Regions from separate parts of the Halomonas sp. IOP_14 genome, predicted to be linked through region 2. Evidence: predicted binding sites of a transcription regulator. Region 2 holds the regulator's gene; the other holds the start of a gene.
The links. Region 2 encodes sigma-54, which starts transcription at its own class of promoters, with help from an activator protein. Its sites were predicted from a motif close to TGGCACNNNNNTTGCTNT; they were not measured.

Region 1: glnL (nitrogen regulation protein NR(II)) is a predicted target of sigma-54. The motif match lies at 5,210-5,227, and genes of this name have one in related genera.

What each region holds. Positions count from the first base shown of each region.
Region 1 is NZ_JAINWD010000019.1:3,372-15,345, forward strand. Features, by position in the region: gene K7H09_RS14140 (alpha/beta hydrolase) at 1-706, opposite strand, end outside; gene K7H09_RS14145 (acyltransferase family protein) at 859-1,887, shown strand; gene K7H09_RS14150 (hypothetical protein) at 1,936-2,559, opposite strand; gene glnA (glutamate--ammonia ligase) at 3,093-4,499, shown strand; gene K7H09_RS24450 (hypothetical protein) at 4,599-4,724, opposite strand; gene K7H09_RS24550 (DUF4124 domain-containing protein) at 4,674-4,826, shown strand; gene K7H09_RS14165 (hypothetical protein) at 4,763-5,047, shown strand; gene glnL (nitrogen regulation protein NR(II)) at 5,296-6,354, shown strand; gene ntrC (nitrogen regulation protein NR(I)) at 6,351-7,778, shown strand; gene K7H09_RS14180 (DUF6435 family protein) at 8,105-8,278, opposite strand; gene K7H09_RS14185 (YqiA/YcfP family alpha/beta fold hydrolase) at 8,367-8,894, opposite strand; gene K7H09_RS14190 (entericidin A/B family lipoprotein) at 8,900-9,031, opposite strand; gene K7H09_RS14195 (phosphatase PAP2 family protein) at 9,996-10,535, opposite strand; gene K7H09_RS14200 (glycosyltransferase family 4 protein) at 10,498-11,661, opposite strand.
Region 2 is NZ_JAINWD010000004.1:86,122-98,095, reverse strand. Features, by position in the region: gene K7H09_RS05010 (YhdP family phospholipid transporter) at 1-2,035, shown strand, start outside; gene tldD (metalloprotease TldD) at 2,032-3,483, shown strand; gene yjgA (ribosome biogenesis factor YjgA) at 3,521-4,042, opposite strand; gene pmbA (metalloprotease PmbA) at 4,166-5,506, shown strand; gene K7H09_RS04990 (HPr family phosphocarrier protein) at 5,523-5,792, opposite strand; gene rapZ (RNase adapter RapZ) at 5,838-6,770, opposite strand; gene K7H09_RS04980 (PTS sugar transporter subunit IIA) at 6,858-7,328, opposite strand; gene hpf (ribosome hibernation-promoting factor, HPF/YfiA family) at 7,333-7,641, opposite strand; gene K7H09_RS04970 (RNA polymerase factor sigma-54) at 7,739-9,154, opposite strand; gene lptB (LPS export ABC transporter ATP-binding protein) at 9,284-10,033, opposite strand; gene lptA (lipopolysaccharide transport periplasmic protein LptA) at 10,045-10,560, opposite strand; gene lptC (LPS export ABC transporter periplasmic protein LptC) at 10,572-11,141, opposite strand; gene K7H09_RS04950 (KdsC family phosphatase) at 11,142-11,684, opposite strand; gene K7H09_RS04945 (KpsF/GutQ family sugar-phosphate isomerase) at 11,737-11,974, opposite strand, start outside.

The DNA.
Region 1 (11,974 bases), on a different contig from region 2:
CCTCATCTTCGGTACCGCGGGGGGTTACGCGCAGGCGATACTCTTCCAAGTAGTTGGTGTAGTTAAGGTTTTGCCACAGCTCGCGATCAAATCGACCCTGGTCATTGATAAATGAGGGGTGGCGCCAGGCGGTGGAGTTACGCGGCGGCAGGGGGGCGTAGCTGGCGGGGCTTAGCGCGGCTACCGCGGCAAACAGTTCAGGCCGTTCCAGGGCAAAGTTGAGTGCGCCGTAACCGCCAGCGGAATAGCCTGCCACGCCACGCAGGTGGCGCTCTTGTCCCACGCGATAGGTTGCTTCCACATGTGGCATTAGGTCGTTAAAAAATGCGCTGCGGGCGGGTTCGTTGTGGCCATCTACCCACCAACTGCGACTGCCGGGCATAATGAAAACGGCCGGAGGAATATGCCCGGCAGCGATTAACCTATCCGCCACCTGCTGCAAGTTGCCGCGAGAAACCCAGTCGCGGTCAGTGTTAAATGAGCCGTGCAGCATATAAACGACCGGATACGCGTCTGTCGCTTGGGCGTCATAATTGTCGGGTAAATAAATACTGTAGGGGTAGTCGTAACCTAGCGTGGGCGAGAAAAACTGATGGTGTTCAACCTCGCTGGCTAGACTATGGCCACTGAACGTTAGCCAGCCAATAAATGCCGTAAGTAGGGAGTGAAATCGGTACGAGAATACTGGTGGCTTAGGGATGAACACGTTTCCTCCGGGAATTAAAACTGTTCAATGGGGTCGGACAGCGCGAAGGCTTTTATTGTTCATCATAGCCATATAAGACAGTCAGTTAGCATAGTCATTCATCATCGCCATGCAAAATGCCAGGGTAGGAGTAGGTCGAGGCGGGAGGCCCAATGCGCAAAATTGAAGAGATCTATTGGTTGCGTGCTTACGGCTGTATAGCCGTTTTTTTGTTTCACTTACTAGATCATGTCAATCAGCGCCTCGATAATGTTGCCACCGATTTGATGCGCATACCGCTGGTGTTGGGTACCCCGATTTTCCTGTTTATTGCGGTCTTTGTGTTTGCCGTTCGCTACGATAAATCCGTGCCGGAAGGATTCCTTGCCCAGCGCGTGAAGTATGTAATGGTGCCCTATTTTGTGTATGGCTTTATTTATTCGACGGCTGAATGGCTAAGCCAACAGCCATCGGATGAACCGGTGGGGTTCGTGGCCAACGCCATTGAGTATTATGTGTACGCGGGCTGGCATGGCTATTTTTTGATTATTGCGATGCAGTTTTATGTGGCCTATTGGCTGTTTACCCGTTGGCAGCTGTGGCGTTTGAACCCGGTGCCGTGGCTGTGGGGCGCTTGTGTGATCAGCATGGCGTATTGGGGGTTGGCTTACTGGTTTGAGGTTGACCTGCCCGGCTATCTGCTGTGGATTGCTCCACTGGGTTGGATCTATGTGTTTTTTCTTGCCCTGGTGCTGGTGCGCTACTACCCGCTACCCCCTGAGAGCGTGATGCTGGCGCGGCCTGCCTGGATGCAGCAAATGGCCCGCCCGGTCTGGTTGGTGCTAATGGTGGCGCTGATTATTGCCGCGACCTTTGCAGGTTGGCTGGCCTTCTCTTCCAAAGAGGTGTGGGTCATTCCTTTCTTCGTGCTGTTCACGCTGTGTGCCATGCGCTACTTGGCCGGGCGTCCTGCGCCTTTGTGGGTGCGCCACATTAATGCGTATTCGTTTGGCATTTACTTGGCTCACCCCATGTTCTTTGTGCTCGCTGATCTGGCTGTCGAGCCGTTGTCGTTGCCCATTGGCGTGTATGCACTGGCGCTTATGGCGGTTGGTGTGGTGGGGTCAGTGGGGCTTAATAAGCTCGCCAATACCACGACACTGGGCGCCATGCTGTTCGGCAAGCGATTAAAGGTAAGCTAGTCAGAGAGTGGCGGTGGATGGTATCTGTGGATAGCGGCAGAAAACGCATTATAGGCGTGGAGTGAAAGCCGTAGCCGGGGGGTTAGGTAGAAAAGGGTTTTCTGGCTCTTTCGTTAGTCTAAGCAGGTTTCCGTTGTAGGTTTTTAAACGCGTAGGGCAGGCGTGTAAACGTTGCAGAAAATCGTCGATCGCGCTGTTATCGTCCAGCTCAGGGTCAAACCCACCCAAGCGTTCTAGCCAGGCTCGCCTCACGGCAATGTAGGGCGGCAAAAGTAAAGCACTGGCCAATAAGCGCCGCAGGATGCGTTCCGACAGCGATGGCCGGGTGAGGCCAATAATCAAGGCGTCAAGGGTGTAAGTGTTGAGCTGTGAATAGAGTGCACACCAAAGCTCCGCAGGCAGTGGTTTTTTCTGTAGCGCAATGATGAGCCACTCTGCTTGGCTGGTAAACGCGGCTTTATTCAAGCGAGCCCCCAGCGGCCTTGATGGTGTAATCAGCGAATGAGCATGGTAGCGCTGTTCAATAGCACTCAGGCGTGCTTGCGCTTGAGTGGCTGTCACCAAAATGGGCAGCAAGTGGTCGGCGACACCGGATTCACGTATGGATTTTAAGTGGCGTGGCAACATTTCACCCGTCACCATGGCATCAACGATAAAGCAGACCGATCCCATTTGCCGACTCCGATTGTGAGCAAATCTATCAAATTGTAATTTATTGTAGTATCTGGTTTATTTGCGTAGCAAGTAAAAAAATTTGCGAGCTAAAAAACAGCGCTAAGTATGACTTGTGCACTTTGATGGGGCGCGCGGCATTATTTTTGTTCTATTTTGGTGCATAAGAGGTTTTTTAGACGGTTCAGAATAGCCTGTTGCGCCGTTATGCGTCATCAAGAGGCATTTGAAGCCATTTTTTAATGTTTATAAAACAGATAGTTGTTGTTTTTTTATGCCATATTGGTGCAGTGTTGGCATGTTCTCTGCATTGTATTTGCAAGCGGCTAGCGGGCCGTAGGCATAAGCCCTGCGGCGTGCTAAAACGATAGCCGGTCTGAAATGCTCGCTGAGCGATTTGTTAACCAATGTCAGGCAAACGTTGAGCGAACAAGAATGACAAACGTGCGGTTTAGCACGTATTTTGTCGAACAACACTTTTATCGGTAGCTTACTGTCGTTAGCTTTAAGCCACGCTCATACCGGAGGACACTATGTCAGCCAAGACTCTCGCGCTAATTGAAGAACACGATGTTAAATGGGTAGACCTGCGTTTCACCGACACTCGCGGTAAAGAACAGCACGTGACCGTGCCTGCGCGCGATGTAGACGAAGAATTCTTCGAGAATGGCCAAATGTTCGATGGCTCTTCTATTGAAGGTTGGAAGGGCATTAACGAATCCGACATGATTCTGCGCCCGGAAGATGGTACGGGCTACCTTGACCCCTTCACCGAAGATGCGACGCTGGTGCTGCGCTGTGACATCATCGAGCCGGCCACTATGCAGGGCTATGATCGTGACCCGCGCTCTATCGCTAAGCGCGCAGAAGCTTACCTGCAGTCTACTGGCCTGGGCGACACCGCGTTCTTCGGTCCTGAGCCTGAATTCTTTATCTTTGACGAAGTGCATTGGAAGTCTGATATCCAGGGCTCCATGTACAAAATCACCTCCGACGAAGGCGCTTGGGCAACCGACAGTGTCGTGGAAGGCGGCAACCTTGGCCACCGTCCGCGCGTTAAAGGCGGCTACTTCCCGGTTCCTCCGGTCGATAGCTTCCACGATATTCGTGGCGCAATGTGTAATACCCTGGAAGCGATTGGTCAGACCGTCGAGGTACACCACCACGAGGTTTCCAACGCAGGTCAGAACGAAATCGGCGTTAAGTTCAACACGCTGGTGAAGAAAGCTGACGAAGTTCAGGAAATGAAGTACGTGATCCACAACGTGGCCCACGCGTATGGCAAAACGGCCACCTTTATGCCGAAGCCGCTGGTCGGTGATAACGGTTCGGGTATGCACGTTCACCAGTCGTTCTGGAAAGATGGCAACAACCAGTTCGCCGGTGACGAGTACGCTGGTCTGTCTGAAATGGCGCTTTTCTACATCGGCGGCATCATCAAGCACGCCCGTGCCCTGAACGCCTTTACTAACGCTTCTACCAACTCGTACAAGCGTCTGGTGCCTGGCTTTGAAGCGCCGGTCATGCTGGCCTACAGTGCCCGCAACCGTTCGGCTTCAATCCGTATTCCTTACACCGCCAGCCCGAAAGGCAAGCGTGTGGAAGCGCGCTTCCCTGATCCGACTGCCAACCCTTACCTGGCGTTCTCTGCCATGTTGATGGCGGGTATCGACGGTATCAAAAACAAGATCCACCCTGGCGATGCCATGGACAAAAACCTGTACGACCTGCCGCCAGAAGAAGGCAAGTCAGTACCGACTGTGGCGCACAGCCTGGATCAAGCACTGGAAGCCCTCGACGCTGACCGTGCGTTCTTGACCGAAGGTGGCGTATTCACCGACGAAATGATCGATGCCTACATTGACCTCAAGATGGAAGAAGTGGAGCGTATTCGTATGACCACTCACCCCATCGAGTTTGATATGTACTATAGCTGTTAAGTACAGCTGCGAATCAGCGTTACTCGCCCTTGGCTGTTACTATCAGCCAGGCGGTGGTAACAATGATTGCCAATAGAACCCCGCTACGGCGGGGTTTTTTTATTGCTGGGAGGCTGAGAAGCGTGCCAGAGGGGCGATGAGCAGTGTGCTGGTAGCTCTCTTGGGCGTGGGGGAGTGGGTGGCACGGCGTTCGGGCAGGCGGTGTATCGGGTGACCGATCAGCACGGCAACGTTACCTTTACCGATAACCCAAGCAGCCCTTTATGCCCTGCGACCACTTTTCCATCGCTCTGCCCCAGCAAGGCGCACAGGTGGAAGAGGGGATGACCGTGGTGGAGGTGGTTATTGCGCCACCGTTGCGCGACGACAATCAGGTACGGCTGTTGGTGAATGGCGAGATTAGCCAGAAAGCGCTGCACAGCGATGTCTTCTGGTTAACGGGCCTGCCGCAAGGGGGCACGAGATCCAGGCAGAATGCTGGAGAGCAGCCAGCGTTTACAGCACCGCACGGCAGCGGTGACGATTACGGTTCCTTAAGAGCGCTTTAATAAACGCGATCAAAAAAACAGCCCTAAGTATTACCTACCAAAACCTGGGCGCACTAAAGTGGTGCATGAGCAGGAGCATTTGGCACGGCAAGTGCGCTAAAACGATTCGCGCTCTTTCGCTGCGATGCCCGCAAGCCGTGCAAATGGACATAAACGTATAGTTGGCGCGCTTTTTGCAGCTCCCTCATTGATCATCCACCTGTAGGTCTGTATCGGCGATGGAAGACGCGATTTTTCAGGACACCACCATGCATCAGCGTTTGCTTGAGCATCTCACCACAGCGGTATTGCTGCTAGACGGCGAACTGCGTGTGCGATGGATGAACCCTGCCGCTGAAGCGTTGTTAGCGGTCAGCCTTAGCCGTGTTCACGGCATCAGCCTGGATACGCTACTTGGCGGGGATGTAAGCATTGACGAAGTATTGGCCAAGGCGCGGGATGCGTTTCACCCCTATACCCAGCGTGAAGCACGCATTACCCCGTTGAATAGCGAACCGCTCACGGTGGACTACACGGTGACGCCCTTATCCGACGATGAGCTGCTACTGGAAGTAGAGCCGCGGGATCGGCTGATGCAGATCTCCCGGGAAGAGGCGCTAACCACACGCCAGGAGACCATCAAGGTGCTCGCCCGCGGGCTCGCCCATGAAGTCAAAAACCCGCTGGGTGGCATTCGCGGGGCAGCACAGCTACTAGAGCGTGATCTAGACGACCCGGCGCTGCGCGAATATACCCATATCATTGTTGAAGAGGTGGATCGGCTGCGCGACCTGGTCGACTCCATGCTCGGCCCTAACCGGATGCTTAAACACGAGCCAGTCAACATCCACAAGGTGCTGGAGCGAGTGCGGGCGCTGCTGATTGCCGAACACCCTAGTGTGACAATCAGCCGTGATTACGACCCCAGTTTGCCCGACCTTTCCGGCGATGAATCGCAAATGATTCAGGCGGTGCTCAATGTGGCGCGCAATGCGGTACAGGCCATGAGCGATGCACAAACGCCGGAGCCCACTTTAATACTACGCACCCGCGCCCGTCGCCAGTTTACGCTTGGCGCCGAACGTCACCGGCTGGTCAGTGAAGTCGCCGTGATCGATAACGGCCCCGGCATTCCCGATACGCTGCAGGAAACACTGTTTTACCCCATGGTGTCGGGACGCGCGGAAGGCAGCGGCCTTGGGCTCTCTATTGCCCAGTCGATTTTGCACCAGCATCAAGGATTGATTGAATGCGATTCACGTCCTGGACACACCGAATTTCGTTTACTGATTCCCATGGTTATTAATTTCACCGGAGAAGCGTCATGACTGAGGCTGCACGTAATGATGTTGCGCGGGTGGTCATTGTCGATGATGACCGCGCTATCCGCTGGGTGTTGGAGCGCGCCTTGGCGCAACCCGACCTTGACGTTGAGTGTATCGAGCGCGCCGACGTTGCCCTGACACGCTTGTTGGAAAACCCACCCGACGTGCTGGTCACCGATATTCGTATGCCGGGTATCGACGGGCTGGATCTAATGTCCCGGGTACGCGAAGCGCATCCTGACCTGCCGGTGATCGTGATGACCGCGCACTCCGACCTGGACAGCGCCGTGGCCTCGTACCAGGGCGGGGCATTTGAATACCTGCCCAAGCCGTTCGATGTTGACGAGGCCCTGGCGCTGGTGCGCCGCGCCGTGGCCCACGCCCGTGAACGCCAGCGTCCGGTGACTGTGCCGGAAGGCTTGAACGCCGAAATTATCGGCGAAGCCCCCGCCATGCAGGAGGTGTTCCGCGCCATTGGTCGCCTCTCTCACTCCCACATCACGGTGTTGATTAATGGGGAGTCGGGTACCGGCAAAGAGCGCGTTGCCCAGGCGCTCCATCAGCACAGCCCTCGTGAGGGCAAGCCGTTTATTGCCCTCAATATGGCGGCGATTCCCCGTGATTTGATTGAGTCTGAGCTGTTTGGTCACGAGAAGGGTGCGTTTACAGGGGCGACCCAGCAGCGCCAGGGGCGGTTTGAGCAAGCCAACGGCGGTACGCTATTTTTAGACGAAATAGGCGATATGCCCGCTGAAACCCAAACGCGGCTACTGCGCGTGCTGGCCGATGGAGAGTTCTATCGCGTTGGCGGGCATACGCCGGTCAAAGTGGATGTGCGCATTATTGCTGCCACCCACCAAAACCTAGAAGTGTTGGTGGATGACGGCCGCTTCCGGGAGGATTTGTTCCACCGCCTGAACGTGATCCGTATTCACCTGCCCAAGCTTGCCGAGCGCCGCGAAGATATCCCTCGTTTAACGCGGCACTTTTTAGCTGAAGCGGCGAAAGAGCTGACGACCGATATCAAGGTGCTGACCAGTGAAGCGGAAGCCCACCTAACGCGCTTGCCGTGGCCCGGTAACGTGCGGCAGTTAGAAAATATCTGCCGTTGGCTCACCGTGATGGCATCAGGGCGTGAAATTCTGGTTGAAGATCTACCGCCGGAGCTGCGTTCACCCAGCGCTTCTGAAAGCAGCGCCCACGGCGATTGGCGCACGGCGTTTCGTGACTGGGCGGATCATGCCCTGGCCGAAGGCCATACCCATCTACTGGAAGAAGCGGTGCCCGATTTTGAGCGGATTCTGATTGAGACAGCGCTAAAACATACTGGCGGGCGCAAAGGTGAAGCCGCCGAGCTGCTGGGCTGGGGGCGCAATACGCTCACGCGTAAACTGAAAACACTGCTACCGGCACTCGCTGACGAGTAAACGTTAGGAGCCTGTCTGGCTTAACACTGATCTACTGCGAATCCCGGTATTTTGGCCAACTTTATTCGATCGATTTCGTTAAATAGCACGCTATTCGCCTCAATCGATCGATAAATTTGGCTCAAAATTCGTGCTTCTCGCGACGATCGGCCAAGCCAGACAGGCTCCTAGTCGCCAGCGAGTATATATACCGCATCGGCTAGGGTGGTGGGGTTGGGCAAAGTGCAGTCGCTACTGGTGAGTGGCTGCTCATCCTGCCACCACTACCCTGGGCTTGGGTAGGCTGCCGAAGTGACGCTGGGCAGCAACAGCGTTGTCTATGGCAGTTATTGTGTCGCTTCAATGCGCCTGATCTCGGCAAGTAACGCTTCTGCTTCTTCAGTAAGCGTGGCATTGGCACGCATATCGCCATTGCGTGAAGCCTCCATAGCGGCTTGTAGTTTGCGCTCATACTCTTGTTGAAGCTTCTTTTTGGGGTCGCGCTTAAACATACCTAACATGAGCAATCTCCTCGCTATCGATGTTTTTTGTACACTATTTGTATAGGATTGAGGTGCTCGTGTCGAATGTTTGCTTTAACTAGCCTTGCTAATCGTAGGGATTAGGCGCGGCGCACTGGCATAAGAAGCGCTCAAAATCACATAAAATAGTTTCCAGGCTCGCGTGCAGGCGGTGATCGTCGTCAACCATCCGCAGCGATAGGCGCTGAAGACGAGCACGTTCGATCACCGATTCAGGGGCAACCACATCATCCCGCCAGCCGTGAATAATATGGGTGTGCTGCGCCTGAATAACCGGTGACGTTTCCGGGTAGTCGGCAAGCCCCAATGCAGGCGCCAGCAGAAAGCATCCCAACACCGGCTGCTGAGCGCTAACCGTCGCGCTTAACCAGCCTCCCAAGCTTGAGCCTGCCAGCACACACTGGGCAGGGTCGTCACCGCGCTCGGCTAATACTCCCAGCAGATGTTGAAGGCGCTGCTGTGGCTCTGCTATGCCTCGGTAGTCCATGACCACGGGCTCACAGTCATCCAGCTTTTGCGCAACACCTTTCATTGCCTGGGTTTTCAGTGCGCCTGGCCCGCTCTCAAGGCCATGGGATAGATAAACAGTCATCATAACGGTTAGCTCGCTGCACGCTGGATAGCTTCGCCACCCTGTTGAAGGTCTTCACCCGCACCGCGAATGGTATTACAGCCACTGACCAGCATCAGGGTCACCACCATCACGAAGCCGAGGGCGATAGTGCGTTTCATAAAAGCCTCCTTCGAAGGCATACCGTTAGTGAAAGGAGTAGAAAGCAAAAATACCCTCTGTCGTGACGATACGCTACGGTTTTCAATACGTTTAAACACAAGGAAGCATAGCAGTGTGCCTCGAAACCGTATGTTTATGTCGCATGTGCCACTTCTATACATGAAAAATAGAGGTGGAGAGTGCTTTGCCATTCACTTTTTATTGTTTTAAGTAGTTGTTTTTTAATGTTTATATTCGTTATTGGCATGGTTTGGCTCATTGCCTGCAGTTACTAAGTAGAATCCAGCAAGAAACCAAGTAAATACTCGCAAATGAATAAAGTAAGTCATTTTTAAATTCAGTCACTTAACGCTAGTCGAGTTAACATTTTTCACCAGTAACTGAGTGAGTGGGCTAACAGCAAAATGGAAGGCAGGAAGCCGAAAAATGAACAGGATGTTTAAGGGACAATTAGCCCACTCACTGGTTGCAGCGTAAGGAGGCGCTGTTCATCAAACCAGGGAGCGGACCGATGCGAATCAACCATCTCATGCAAGTGAGGTGGTTTTTTCGCATGTGTGATTTAAATAATCATTTGATAGATAAGTACTTTCTATAAGGCTCTGGTTTTTGCACAGCTTTTGTACAGAAAAAAGTGTGATTTTGGTCTATCCTTCGATGAAACCAAAATGCAGCGGTTAGAAAACGTCAACGTAACGACCGCGCACGATCAGGGACAAGATTATGGCGATGGCATTGATGTTATGCATGTTTGTTTTGTTCTTAGGGTTTTCAGGCGTGGGCGTGTATATGATGCTTAAGACATCGTTTACGGCCAGTATTGATGAACGCGATGACATGCCGCCCGACGTTTAACTATCTGCCTTGAAAGTAAAACGCCCGCTTATGCGGGCGTTTTTGCGCTGGTGTCTATCACGCGGCTGTCCATCAAAGGGTTGTCCATTGGGGGGGGCAGGACGCGCTTTACCCCATCCAATACAGGCTGGCCAAGGCAAAAGCGTAGCCCATCGCTGCCCCTGCCAGTACATCGCTGACATAGTGCAGCCCTAAGCCTACCCGTGAGACCGCTATTAGAAGCGTTAATGGCAATACCACCGGTAGTAGCCAGGGCGTGTGGGCGGCGACCAAGACGCTAAACATCACCGCGTGCATGGTGTGGCCGCTGGGAAAACTGTAACGGTCGCGGGCAGGTTCACAGCACTCGATGCCTTCACTATAGGTAATGAAGGGTCGTTCACGGCATAAGCGAGTTTTCACCAGTCGATAAACCGCCACGGCAAATAGAGCGATAACGCTGTACTGCAGTACGCGCCAGGCGCCATTGGGTTGAAGCCAGGGCTGGGCGAGAATCAGCAGCACCCAAATAGGCCAATCGCCTAAGCGGCTGGCGGCCTGAAGCGTGATTCGCCAGGGGCGGTAGATCGATAGCCGCGCAATGCGCTGGCAGAACTGCCACTCCAGCAGGTCAAGACGATCGAATACGACAAGCGGACGCGGGCGCATGATGAGCCTCCTGGGCTTGGTGTAAGTAACGCAAAAACTGCTCGGCAATACCTGTCCAACTCTGCTCAAGGGCGCGTAAACGCGCTACTCGGCCTAAACGAGCGTAGTCAGCTGGGTGTTGGCACAACTCAACTGCTGCCTGTTGAAAAGCGGTGCTATTGCCAGCGGGTACGGTGACACCGTTGTGGCCGCTGCTAATGAGCTCAGCGCTGGCTGCATGATCATAGGCCACCACGGCTAAGCCGCTGGCCATGGCTTCCGCCACCACATTGCCCCAGGTTTCTGAAAGCGAGGGGAAAATAAACAGGTCGGCGCTGGCATAGTGGCGAGCAAGCGATCCCTGCCCCACAAAGCCGGTGAAGTGGGCGTCGGGCAGCGCCTTTTCCAACTGTGCCCGTGCGGGGCCATCGCCGACGATCACTTGGGCGATATCGGGCCGCACCTCACGCATGGCTTGAAGGCTTTCATGGAGCAAGGTGAGATTTTTTTCTGCGGCTAGTCGGCCAACGTAAAGGGCCACCGGCTGATGCTCGCTAACTCCCCAGCGTTCGCGTAATGAAGGGTCACGGTGGGCAGGTGAAAAGCGCTCGCCATCCAGCCCGCGTGACAGCACATGAACCCCCCGAATCCCTTGACGCTGCAGTGCTTTAGCCTGCTGATGAGTAGGCACTAACGTTAGGTCACAGCCGTTATGGAAGTAGCGCAGGTAGCGGCGTGTGGTCGAGGCCAGCCAATTGACGCCATAATCTTCACAGTAGTGGTCAAAGTTGGTGTGCCAGCCCGCTACCAGGGGGATATTGAGTTGCCGTGCCGCTTGGCGTGCCGCCCAGCCGAGAGGGCCTTGGGTCGCTACATAGATGATATCGGGGCGATGTTGGCGCCAAAAGCGGCGCAGTGTAACGGGCCTAACCAGCCCTACCTGCACATCGGTGTAGCCAGGTAGGGCAAGGCGCTGCACCTGTAGCTCGCGGTTAATACCGGTTGCATTACCCGCAGATCGTGGCCGAGGGCGGATCACATCCACCGGCACTCCTTGCCGGTTAAGTTCATAGCTTAACCGGCTCAGCGTATGGGCAACGCCATTGATGTCCGGTGACCATGTCTCACTAACGATGCAGAGCCGCATGAGCGATTCATCCCTTTATCACGTTTTCGTACAGTGTGGGTGGGGTGAATGACACTGCCGAGACAAACAGGTGAATAAGTGATGACACGCTTAAATAAATAGGCTAGTAGACAAAGTGCTACAGCCATCTGTTCTAATATCAGTTCAATGTTAAATTTGGATGGCAGTTTTATTTAATAGCGCATAAAAAAATAAGTTCCCAAAAAATAAAACTTTAAGATTAATGAAACATAACTCCTTTAAGGTTCCCTGTGTTGAGGCGTTATTCGTCCTTCATTGTGCCTTCGCAAGCGCAAGCATTAACTACTTCAAT
Region 2 (11,974 bases):
CAGAGTGTTAGAAGCTGAAATTGATAACGCCCAGAGCCATGGCATCACTGCTTCAGAGGGTGAGGTGGTGATGGAGGATGAGACGCTCAACCTTTCGGGGCAGTTAAAATCGGATGGGCCAGCGCTGATATCATTTTTACAGGCAATGCCCGAGATTGATCTTTCCCCACTAAGTGATTTGCGCGTAACGGGTGGCGTTAACGGCGATATTGCGTTGTCGTTGCCGTTGGCAAACCCTGAAGCGCTGCAACTGGAAATCAATGCTCGGCCACGCTTTCCGGAAGTGGTGTATAAACCGCTCGATCTACGTCTTCAATCGGTTGAGGGGGATCTCGCCTGGCTTCAAAACGGGAAGAGTTCAGGTCTCGTCGGTGAGGTTAGTGGGCAGTTGCTGGGAGGCCCTATCAACGCTGATATTGATACTCAACGCAACGACATACAGCTGCAGGGGAGTGTCACCACTGGGGCGCTTTTTGGGCTTGCAGGGTTGAATAGTCAAGGGCGTATGCCGCTAGAAGGACCGCTAGAGTGGCAGGGCAGTGTCGCCCTAACGCCAACGCCCATCCTGCGCTTGGAGAGTCGTTTAGTCGGCGTCACCAGTCATCTTCCCGAGCCCTTTGCAAAATCGTCACAGCAGGCCTGGCCCTGGACATTAACCGCCGATATGGACACAAAACGTATCGAAAGCCGCCTAGCCGATATCGCTTCTGCACGACTGCAACAGCTTAATGGCTCGCTTGCCGGGACGCTAAATTTAGGCAGCCAGGCGGTGCGCCTGCCCGACTGGCCCTCCCAGCCAGGGGTTAGTATCGATGCTGCCCTACCTCGCATTGACCCGCTAGCGTGGCAGCAGGCGATTTCACCGCTAATGCCCAGCGGGTTGCTCAGTGCGTCGGGTGGAGGTACTCAAATACCGTTGGCGGTCTCGTTAGCCACACCCTGTGTGGTTTACCAAAGGGAGTGTTTAGGCAGCCTTAACGCGTCGGGAGGCGTGAACGATAGCCGGATCGATTTGGGGCTAAGCGGTAATCTGGTCACTGGGCATTTACTGTACGATGCCCAATCACCGCAACCGTTAGATGTGGCCATTGAAGCGCTGGCGCTTGATCGCTTGCTGGCGTTAGCCAATGTTGAACACGACAGCGATGCTCCGATGCCAGACTCCTGGATGGAAACGGTCGATACCCAGCGCAAGGTGCCTGTGGCCATTCCTGATTGGCTAGCCGATGTGCCCAATGGACGATTACGCTTAGCCGAAATTGCTATGGGGCCGCGCCGCTTCGGCCCTTTGACTGCTTACTGGAAAACTGACGGCGAGCGTTTTTCGCTTACCCCCGTTGGCTTAACCCTGGGTCAGCTCTCTGCGCGAGGTGAGCTTTACTGGGAGGGGGACGCTGTTTCCAGTCATACCCGTGCGGACATTACGATTCAGGGTGGCGACATCGGCACCGCCCTTGAGCGTCTTGACCAACCGGTGGCCATGCGTAGCCGAAGTACCGATGTGGCTGCTTCGCTTGATTGGCCGGGGGCGCCCTGGCAGTTGGAGTTAAGCCGCTCAGATGGCTATATCAGTACCGACATTCGTGATGGCCGCTTTGTCACTCTGGAATCGGCACCTGCGCGCTTAATTGGCTTGCTCAATTTCGATAATATTTTACGTCGTCTACGCTTGGATTTTTCCGACGTTACCGGCCGCGGCACGGCATTTGACCGTGTTAAGGGGACGGCTGATGTTACTGGTGAGTTGCTGACGCTGCGCGGGCCATTGCAAATTGATACTCCGGCCACCACCCTAACGCTTACCGGCAGTGTCAACCTGGTGACGCGTGAACTTGACCAGCGGCTTGGCGTCACACTACCAGTGACGCAAAGTTTACCGATCGCGGCGATTGCCGTTGGCGCACCCATCGTGGGTGGCGCGCTGTTCCTTGCTGACCAGCTGTTTGGCGACGCCTTAGATCGCGCCACGACACTCCATTATCGCGTGCGAGGCCCTTGGACTTCGCCGCAGGTTACTTTAGAAGGCCCCCAATGACCGCATATAAAAGTGATGTAGATACGGCCGCCGCCATTCTGTTGACCCCCGGAGGGCTCGATTTAGAGGCTCTGGAAACGGGGTTGGGCTACGCCATGGGCGCGGGCATTGACTATGCCGATCTCTATTTCCAGCGTACCTGGCAAGAGGGCTGGGTACTGGAGGATGGAGAGGTAAAAGAGGCCAGCTACAATATTGACGGTGGCGTCGGCGTACGCTCACTGGCAGGTGAAAAGACTGGCTTTGCCTACTCCAACCAAATAACGGCCGATGCGCTAATGGACACCGGCCGCACGGCGGCAGGCATCGTCCGCAGCGGTCAACGTCTGCCTGGACAGTTGGTGCGCCCGGTATCCGCCATGTCGCGCTATGCGGGAATCGACCCCCTGGCCGGGCTAAGCGCGGAAGACAAAGTCGCCATGCTAAAACAGGCTGACAAAATCGCGCGTGCTGCAGACCCGAGCATCAGTCAAGTGAGTGCTTCTCTTTCAGGTACCTACGAAGTAGTGCTGGTGAGGGCAAGCGATGGCACCTTGGCGGCGGATATTCGCCCGCTGGTGCGCTTTAATGTCAGCGTTATCGCGGTTAAAAATGGTCGTCGTGAACGCGGCAGTGCGGGCGGCGGTGGCCGTTACTCCATGGCCAAGCTGCGCGATGACCAAGTTGCCGAGCAGTACGCCAAAGAGGCGGTGCGTCAGGCACTGGTCAACCTGGAAGCCGTCGATGCGCCCGCGGGGCAAATGCCTGTGGTGCTGGCGTCGGGGTGGCCGGGAATTTTGCTTCATGAAGCCGTCGGCCATGGTTTGGAAGGGGATTTCAACCGTAAGGGCAGTTCCGCTTTTGCTGGCAAAATGGGCGAGCGCGTGGCCGCAAAAGGTGTGACGATTGTCGATGATGCGACACTATCGGATTGCCGTGGCTCGATGAGCGTGGATGACGAGGGCACGCCGGGCCAATACACGCCGCTTATCGAAGACGGCATTTTGACTGGCTATATGCAGGACAAACTCAATGCCCGCTTAATGGGTATGGCCCCCACTGGCAATGCGCGACGCGAATCCTTTGCCCACCTGCCGATGCCGCGCATGACGAATACGGTCATGCTTGCGGGCCAAGATGAGCCCAGCGATATTATCAAAAGCGTTAAGCGCGGTATTTACGCGGTGAGCTTTGGGGGCGGGCAGGTGGATATCACCTCTGGCAAATTTGTGTTCTCTGCCAGCGAAGCCTACTTGATTGAAGACGGTAAGGTGACGGTGCCGGTGAAAGGCGCCACCTTGATTGGTAACGGGCCGGAAGCGATGCAGCGTGTTTCCATGATTGGCCATGATATGGCGCTGGATACCGGCATTGGCGTGTGTGGTAAAGAAGGGCAGGGCGTGCCGGTGGGTGTGGGCCAGCCCACCCTGAAATTGGATGAGCTGACCGTCGGCGGCACGCAGTCTTGATAGGCGGTCTTGAAAAACCGTCTTAAAGAGGCTGTTTTTAAAGTGCAAGGGTTTCGCGCAGGTGTTTGAAGAGCTTGCGCGAGCTGGTCGGCGGTTTGCCCTGTTCGCGTTCCCGCTGGGCGTTGCGAATCAATTGACGCAGTGTCTGGCGATCGGCGTCGGGGTGCTCCGCCATAAACAGGTCAACTGCCGCATCGCCCTCGTCAATTAAGCGTTCCCGCCATTTTTCCAGTCGGTGGAACGCGTGGTCGCGCTGCTCTTGCTCCTGGTCGATGGAGTCGAACACGGCTTGAATGGCGGTAAGATCCTCTTTACGGATCAGCTTACCGACATACTGCATATGGCGGCGGCGACCTTCATGGGAGCGAATACGCGAGGTTTCCTCGATAGCGCGTAGCATATCGTCAGAGAGGGGGAAACGGGCGCGTTCCGCCGGTCGCATGGCGATTAAGGTTTCCCCAAGTGCCTGTAAGGCATGCATTTCGCGTTTGAGTTGCGACTTGCTAGGGCGTTCTTCCTGTTCTTCTACTTCAACGGGATCGGGACGTTGCTTACGCATAGTGTGACTCACAGACAAGATTCGTGGCGGCATTATACCAGCTGCGAGTACAACATTGATTCGCCGATGACACTCTCTTGCAAGACTTTGGTTGAGAGGCATTCGGTTGAAATAGGAGGCCATATGGCACAGGCATTTGATGCATCCGCGCAGCAGTCGCTATTGACCGCGCGCGCCGAAGAGGCGTTAGCGCTGGCGAAGCGCTTGGGCGCGGATGCTGCCGAAGTAGGCGCAAGCGTCGATCAGGGTATAGGCGTTAGCGTACGCCTGGGCGAAGTTGAAACGGTTGAGTTATCCCGTGACCAAGGCATTGCCGTCACGCTATACGTGGGTCAACGTAAAGGCAGCGCTTCATCCACTGATGCCAGCAGTGCCTCGATCCAGGCAGCCGTAGAGAAAGCGCTGGCGATTGCCCGCTATACCGGCGAAGACCCGGCCGCAGGGCTGGCCGATGCCTCCCTTATGGCTACTGAGTTGCCCGATCTAAAAGTGCACTACACCTGGGCGCTCACAACGGATGAGGCGATTGAGTTAGCGCTTGCCTGCGAGCAGGCGGGGCGAGACGTTGACGGCATCTCACAGTCAGATGGCGCGTCTCTCTCCAGTGGCGAAGGGGTGCGCGTTTACGCCAATAGCCACGGCTTTTTAGGTACCCAAAAGGGCAGTAGTCACTCTCTTTCTTGCATGCTGATTGCCCAAGACGCGAGCGGTATGCAGCGTGATTATGACTACACCTCTGCCCGTGACCCCAAGGCGCTACGTGACCCCGCTGAGGTGGGGCGCGAAGCCGCGATGCGTACGCTGCGCAGGCTAGGTGCTAAACGGCCGCCAACGGGCACCTTTCCGGTGCTGTTTGACCCATCGTTGGCCAGTGGCTTGATTGGCCACCTGCTCGGTGGGTTAGCCGGTGGTGCGCTTTACCGGCAGGCCTCGTTTTTGTGCGACCGGCTCGGTACACCATTGTTTCCCGACTGGTTTAGTCTCGAAGAGCGGCCAATGGAGATTGGCGCCACGGCAAGCTCACCGTTTGATGGCGAGGGCGTGCAAACGCGCAATAATCGCTTTATCGATCAGGGACGCATTGCCAGCTATATGCTCTCTTCTTACAGCGCTCGTCGTCTCGATATGCAAACCACGGGCAATGCCGGTGGGGCACGTAACGTGCGTTTAGCAACGCCACTGCAATCACGCGAAAGCTTGTTGCAAGAGATGGGGCGGGGTATTTGGGTGACTGAGTTGATGGGCCAAGGTGTCAACGGTGTGACCGGTGACTATTCCCGCGGTGCAGCAGGTTTTTGGGTCGAAAATGGAAAGGTGCAGTACCCGGTCGAAGAGTTCACCATTGCCGGAAACCTGGAGCGGATGTTTGCTGGCTTAGTAGGTATTGGCGATGACACTGATACCCGTGGCAGTGTTCACACGGGTAGCTGGTTGATTGATGCCATGACCGTGGCGGGGGACTAACAAGCCAAGCGGCGGCTTACTGATCCTCCTCAAAGCGGGCGTCGAACAGCGCTTGAATCGCTTCAAGCGCCTGTTCGGCGTCATCGCCTTCGGCGGTGATTCTAAGCTCGGTGCCACAAGGTGCGGCAAGCATCAGCAGTGACATGATATTGGCGGCGTCGGCGGCCTGTTGCTGTTTGTAAACGCGTATTTTTGCCGTGAACTGTTGGCCGCATTTGACCAGTTTTGTCGCCGCGCGAGCGTGTAGCCCGCGTTGATTGGTAAGTGTAAGTATGCGTTCTGGCACCCTGGTTCCTTTTCGCCGAGTGGTGTCATTAATGGATAGACGCGCTTAAGAGGTCTCTGGCCGCTCGTTAGGTGTGGAAGCGCTGACGAGGGGAGCGGCCAACTGTTCGCTTATGGTGTAGTGCAGACCCAGTTCGCGGTGGCGAAGTTGAACTTCGCCCATGCTAGGAGTCAATTTTTCCGCTAACTTCTCGGCCATATAGACCGAGCGGTGCTGGCCACCAGTACAGCCAATCGCGATAGTCATGTAGCTACGTTGGCTATTCTGGTAAGCGGGTAGCCAACGCTCTAGCCAGGCCAAGATGTCGTCGCTCATGGCATCAACAATCGGATAGCTGTTCAAAAAAGCCACGATTTCCGCGTCGCGGCCAGTGAACTGGCGCAGCGTTGGATCCCAGTACGGATTTGGCAGGCAGCGCACATCGAAGACCAGGTCGGCGTCTAACGGTACGCCGCGTTTATACCCAAACGATTCCAGCGTTAGCGTCAGCTTGTCGCGCCGCTGATGGGCTACTTGGTCGGTAATGCGACGGCGTAAATCGTGCACCGATAATCGTGATGTATCGATCAATAGATCGGCCAGATCGCGAATATCCTCTAGCGTCGTCTCTTCTTTATTGATCGCCTCTTCCAGCGTCATTTCGCTATCGCGGGTCAGCGGATGACGGCGACGCGTTGCTGAGTAACGCTCAAGCAGTATGCGCGCATCGGTGGTCAGGTAAATAACTTGAAAGTCGATTTTACGCTGGCGCAACTCGTCTAATAAAGAGGGCAGGCGCTCCAGAGCTCCCGGCAAATTGCGGGCATCAATACTCACCGCTAAATGTGCTCGGTCGCCCTGGTCACGCAGTTCATCCACCAACGACCCCAGCAACATAGCTGGGAGGTTATCAATCGCGTAGTAGCCAAGATCTTCCAGCGCTTGCAAGGCGATAGATTTACCTGACCCGGAGCGGCCGCTAATGATCACCAGTTGCATAGAGTCTCTCTTTGCTTTGATCAAGCTGCGTTGAGGGTGGTGAGCGGATAACCTGCTGTGATCTGCCCTGAACAGGGTTTCAGACCCTTAGGCCGCTGATTGCTCGCGAATTTTGGCGGTAATCAGCTCAAGCAGTTCGCGCTGGCTGGCTGCTTTACGCAGTTGCTGGCGCGTGTCCGCATCATTCATGATGGTCGCTACCTGACCCAGTAGTGAGAGATGCGTGTCATCTGCCTCTTCGGGTACCAACAGGACAAACACCAGATCTACCGGGTCGCCGTCGATAGCGTCAAAATCGATCGCTTCAGCCAGTTTCAAAAATCCAGCGATAGGGGCGTTGCAGTGGGGGCTACGCGCATGAGGAATAGCCACGCCGTTACCAATACCCGTACTACCTAAGCGCTCGCGGCCGATTAAACGGCTAAACACTTCTTGGCTGTCCAGGCTGGGGATATTTTGGGCGATAAAGGTGCTGTAAAACTCCAGCACCCTTTTTTTGCTGCCCCCGGGGACGTCGAACAGAACGCGTTCCGGGGGGAGTATGGTTTCCAACGTCATTGAATTAACGCACACCGGCGCCTTGGGCGCGAGCTTGTGCTTTTTCCTTGTGTTTAACGAGTTGACGGTCGATTTTGTCCGCTAGTGCGTCGATAGCGGCGTACATATCACTGTCTAGGGCTTCCGCATGTAAGTCAGCACCTGCGGCGTGCAGCGTACAGGCGGCCTGCTGGCGCTCTTTCTCCACTGATAAGGTGACTTGCACCGTAGTTATATTGTCGTAATGGCGCTCTACACGCTCAAGCTTCTCGTTGACATAGTCACGCAAGGCGTCAGTCAGTTCTACGTGATGACCAGTGATATTTACTTGCATTGACGTGCTCCTTATCCATCGGACTGTACTTCGATTGTAACCCTTTTTGCCGCGTTGCAAAGCCCTTGTCGAGAGTTTCCCTGAAACGTTAACGAAGTTAGCGCAAACGACGCCGTTCACTGGAAGAGGGAATGCCCATGGCTTCACGGTATTTCGCCACCGTACGACGCGCCACTTGAATCCCTCCTTCGCCTAATAGCGTCACTAAGCGGCTGTCTGAAAGCGGCTTGCCGGGCGGCTCCTCTTGAATCAGTTTCTTGAGTCGTGCACGGATGGCGGTGCTGGAGTGGCTGTCACCATCTTGACCGCTCACCTGGCTTGAGAAAAAGTATTTGAGTTCAAACACACCACGGGGTGTATGGATATATTTTTGCGTCGTTACCCGTGAAATAGTCGACTCGTGCATCTCCACGGCTTCGGCAATGTCGGCCAGTATCAGTGGTTTCATGGCTTCTTCGCCGTGCTCTAAAAAGCCAATCTGGCGGGTAATGATCTCGCGACCAACACGCAGCAGCGTATCGTTTCGGCTAGAGAGGCTCTTGATCAACCAGCGCGCTTCCTGCAAGTGCTCTTTGAGAAACTGGTTGTCATCGCTTTTATCCGCACGCTTAATCAAGCTGGCGTAGTCGGGCTGAATGCGCAGCCGTGGCAGGGCCTCGGGGTTGAGCTCTAAATGCCAGCCTTCATTATCGTGGCGGACGACTAGATCGGGGGTGACATAGCTGTCATCGGTGTCGCCGTAGGCGCTGCCTGGGCGTGGGTCTAGGCTGCGAATAAGCAGGATGACATCGGCCAGCTGTTCGTCGTCGAGCCCTAGACGGCGTTTCAGCAGACGCATATCGTCTTTGCCAAGCGCTTCGAGAAACTGCCGCACCAAGCGGCGGGCGGGAACCAGCAGTGGCGTATCATCGGGGAGAGCGGCGAGCTGCAGCATCAAGCATTCACGCAAGTCACGGGCAAATATGCCGGTCGGCTCAAACTGCTGGAGCTTGAGTAGAATGGTTTCCACTTCGCGCTGGCTTAGCCCGTCAATGCCCTGGGCACGAAGCCCTTCACGGATGTCGTTGAGCGGCTGGGTCAGGTAGCCGTTGGCGTCTAGCGCGTCGATTAAACTTTCCGCGACAAGCTGCTCGCGAGCGCTAAAATCGGTCATGGCGAGTTGCCACAGCAGGTGGCCATGAAGGCTCTGCCCGGCTGCCTGGCGCTCAAAGTCGGGGCCTTCGCTGCTGCTGCCCCCCTGGCTTCCCATATCTTGATAGGTATCTGACCAGTCGCTATCTACCGAGAGCTCAGTAGGGATGCTCTCTGACCACTCTTCTTCCTTAGGCTCGCTGACAGCCTGTTCACTAAATTCATCTTCCTGCTCCAGCATGGGATTGGCATCGAGGGCCTGCTGAATTTCTTGACGAAGATCCAGCGTAGAGAGTTGCAGCAGCGCAATGGCCTGCTGCAACTGGGGCGTCATGGTCAGCTGTGTGCCGATACGCAGTTGGAGAGAAGCTTTCATGACCATCTGAGAACCACTCGTTAATCAGAATGCTCCACCCTAGTGCGAGTGAGTGCTTGGCGCAAGTGCAATAAGCATGCCATTGGTCGTAAAGTTGTTTTAAAGCGCTATTTAGGGGCGATTAAGGCAAAAACATTACAGGCGAAAATCGGCGCCCAAATACACATCCCTTACTTTTTGGTTGGTGAGAATCGAGGCGGGCGAGCCACTGGCGATGATTTGCCCATCGCCGACGATATAGGCGATATCGCAAATGTCTAGTGTTTCACGCACGTTGTGATCGGTGATCAGCACGCCGATATGGCGCTGTTTCAGTGCACGAATGATGGTTTTAATCTCACCTACCGAGATGGGGTCAACGCCCGCAAAAGGCTCATCGAGCAGAATAAAAGCGGGCTCTGTGGCTAGCGAGCGGGCTATTTCTACACGCCTGCGCTCGCCGCCCGAAAGGCTCATGCCCAGGTTGTCGCGAATATGGGTGATATGGAAGTCTTCGAGTAGCGCTTCCAGGCGCTGTTCGCGGTCGCTGCGGTTAAGCTCTTTGCGGGTCTCGAGTATCGCCATAATATTCTCGGCAACCGAGAGTTTGCGGAAAATAGACGCCTCTTGAGGTAGATAGCCAATCCCCGCGGCTGCGCGCTCGTGCATGGGGGCGCGCGTTAAATCCACATCGTCGATACCCACCTTGCCAGCGTCGGATTTGACCAGCCCAACAATCATATAAAATGAGGTGGTTTTGCCCGCGCCGTTGGGGCCCAAAAGGCCAACGACACTGCCTTGGGATATCTCCAGATTGATGTCTTTGACCACTCGGCGGCGTTTGTAGCTTTTAGCCAGGTGGTGGGCATAAAGGGTTTTGATCGGCGCAGTGTCAGCAGTGGCCACAGCTAGGCTCCCTATTGTTCAGGCTGAAGGGTCATGCGTATGCGCTGGGGCTCGCTGCCATCAACGTCAGAGCGCGCTTGAATCACTTCTCGGTCAATAAAATACTCAAGGCGACCGCCACTAAAGGTGTCCTCTTGCTGGGTCAGTTCGGCTTGGTCGATCAGCTCTACGCGACGCTCGGCGACGTGATAAATAATTCGCCGCGCCCAGCCTTCCGTGGGGCCTTCTTGCCCTTCGCCTTGATGGCGCAAGTAGGCGCGTTCACCGGTAGCGGTGGCTGTCGAGAGTTCGCCCGCGTCGTTGCGTTCGATCTCTACCCGCTCGCCGCGCAGCTGCATTTCGCCTTGGCGAATGTCCACATCCCCAGTATAAACAGCTGTGCCTGCCCGCTGATCAAGATCTAAACGGTCGGCTTCCACTTCCACTGGGGCCTGGGAAGATGAGTTGGTTTGGGCTAACACTGATAAAGGTATCGCTAAACCGAACAGTGCAGTGTAGAGCAGGGCTGGGGAAATCATGGCTTTCATGGCGGTTCCTATTAGCGTTGTGTGGCCGGGGGGTGCGTGCCGCGCACATTATCCGTTAAGCGAACCTGGCTGGTGTTAAGCCAAACGTCCATACGTGAAGCGCTCATTTGCTGCGGCGGTTGCTGCATCAATACCGGTGTGTCACTCCAGGCATGCTGCTCGAGGCCATCATAGTGCAGTAGCTCGGTATCTAGCTGCCAGCCTTCATCTGGTGCAAACAGTCGAGCCGAACCTGACAGCAGCAGGGCTTGGGTAGCGGTGTTGAGCGTGCCTACAGCGGCGCTGGCCAGCCACTGACGGTTTTCGCTGTCATACAGTACTGCCTCGGGCTCTTCCGTCCAGGTTTCGCTGCGCTGCGGGGTATGGATAAGGCGCGGTGTTTTTAGCGACTGCATGACACTGCCGTTATCCCCGAATAGGGTAATCTCGGCATTTTCCAGCACGTGGCCAGGTTCCTGAGCCTGTGCTTCGGGATCGATGCTGGTGTCTTGAGGCCCGCGGGGGTCAAGCCATACCAGCAGAATCCCCAGCGCGATGACTAGCCCGGCTAACCAGAGGCGTACTTTAAAGCGTTTAAACATTTACGTGCGGCCGTGCAGATAGGTGTCGAGCACCGCGCCCCAGTGTCCTTGAGATTCAAGCAGCGTATCGCAGATCTCACGCACGGCACCGTGGCCACCCAGGCGTTCGGTAGTCCAGTCGGCGTGGGTATGCATATAGTCCGGCGCGTTTGGCACGGTAATGCCGACGCCGCAACGTTTGATAGCCGCTAGGTCGGGTAGGTCGTCGCCACAATAAGCCACCTGCTCTAGTTCAATATCGAGGCGCTGGCAGAGCCCGCGCAGTGTGGTCAGCTTGTCTTCACAGCCTTGGTGAACATGGTCAATGCCGAGTGCCGCCGCGCGTTGGCTAACCATGGGGGAGTCGCGCCCGGTAATCAACGCGACATGTACGCCCACGCGTTTGAGAAGCTTTAGCCCGTGGCCATCCTGGGTGTGGAATGCTTTGATTTCGATACCATCGGCCTGAAAGTAGAGGCGCCCATCGGTAAGGACGCCGTCAACATCCAGTGCTAGCAGGCGTACACGGCGGAGTTGGTCGAGTAGCGAGGCAGGTAGGGTCATAGAACCTCCATATCAATCAGTTCGTAAAGCAGGTCGTGTTGGCGCCGCTGGGTTAAATAACGCCGCTGGCGAGCAGGTCGTGCATATGTAGAGCCCCAATTGGGCGCTGTTGTTCATCAACCACCGCTAGCGCGGTAATACGGCTTTCTTCCATGATGCGTACCGCTTCGGCCGCCAGGATATCGGGGCCTATGCGCTTGCCCGGCCGGGTCATGACATCATCAACGCGCACGTCGCGCAGATTATGGAATTGATCCAGCGTGCGGCGTAGATCGCCATCGGTGTAGACC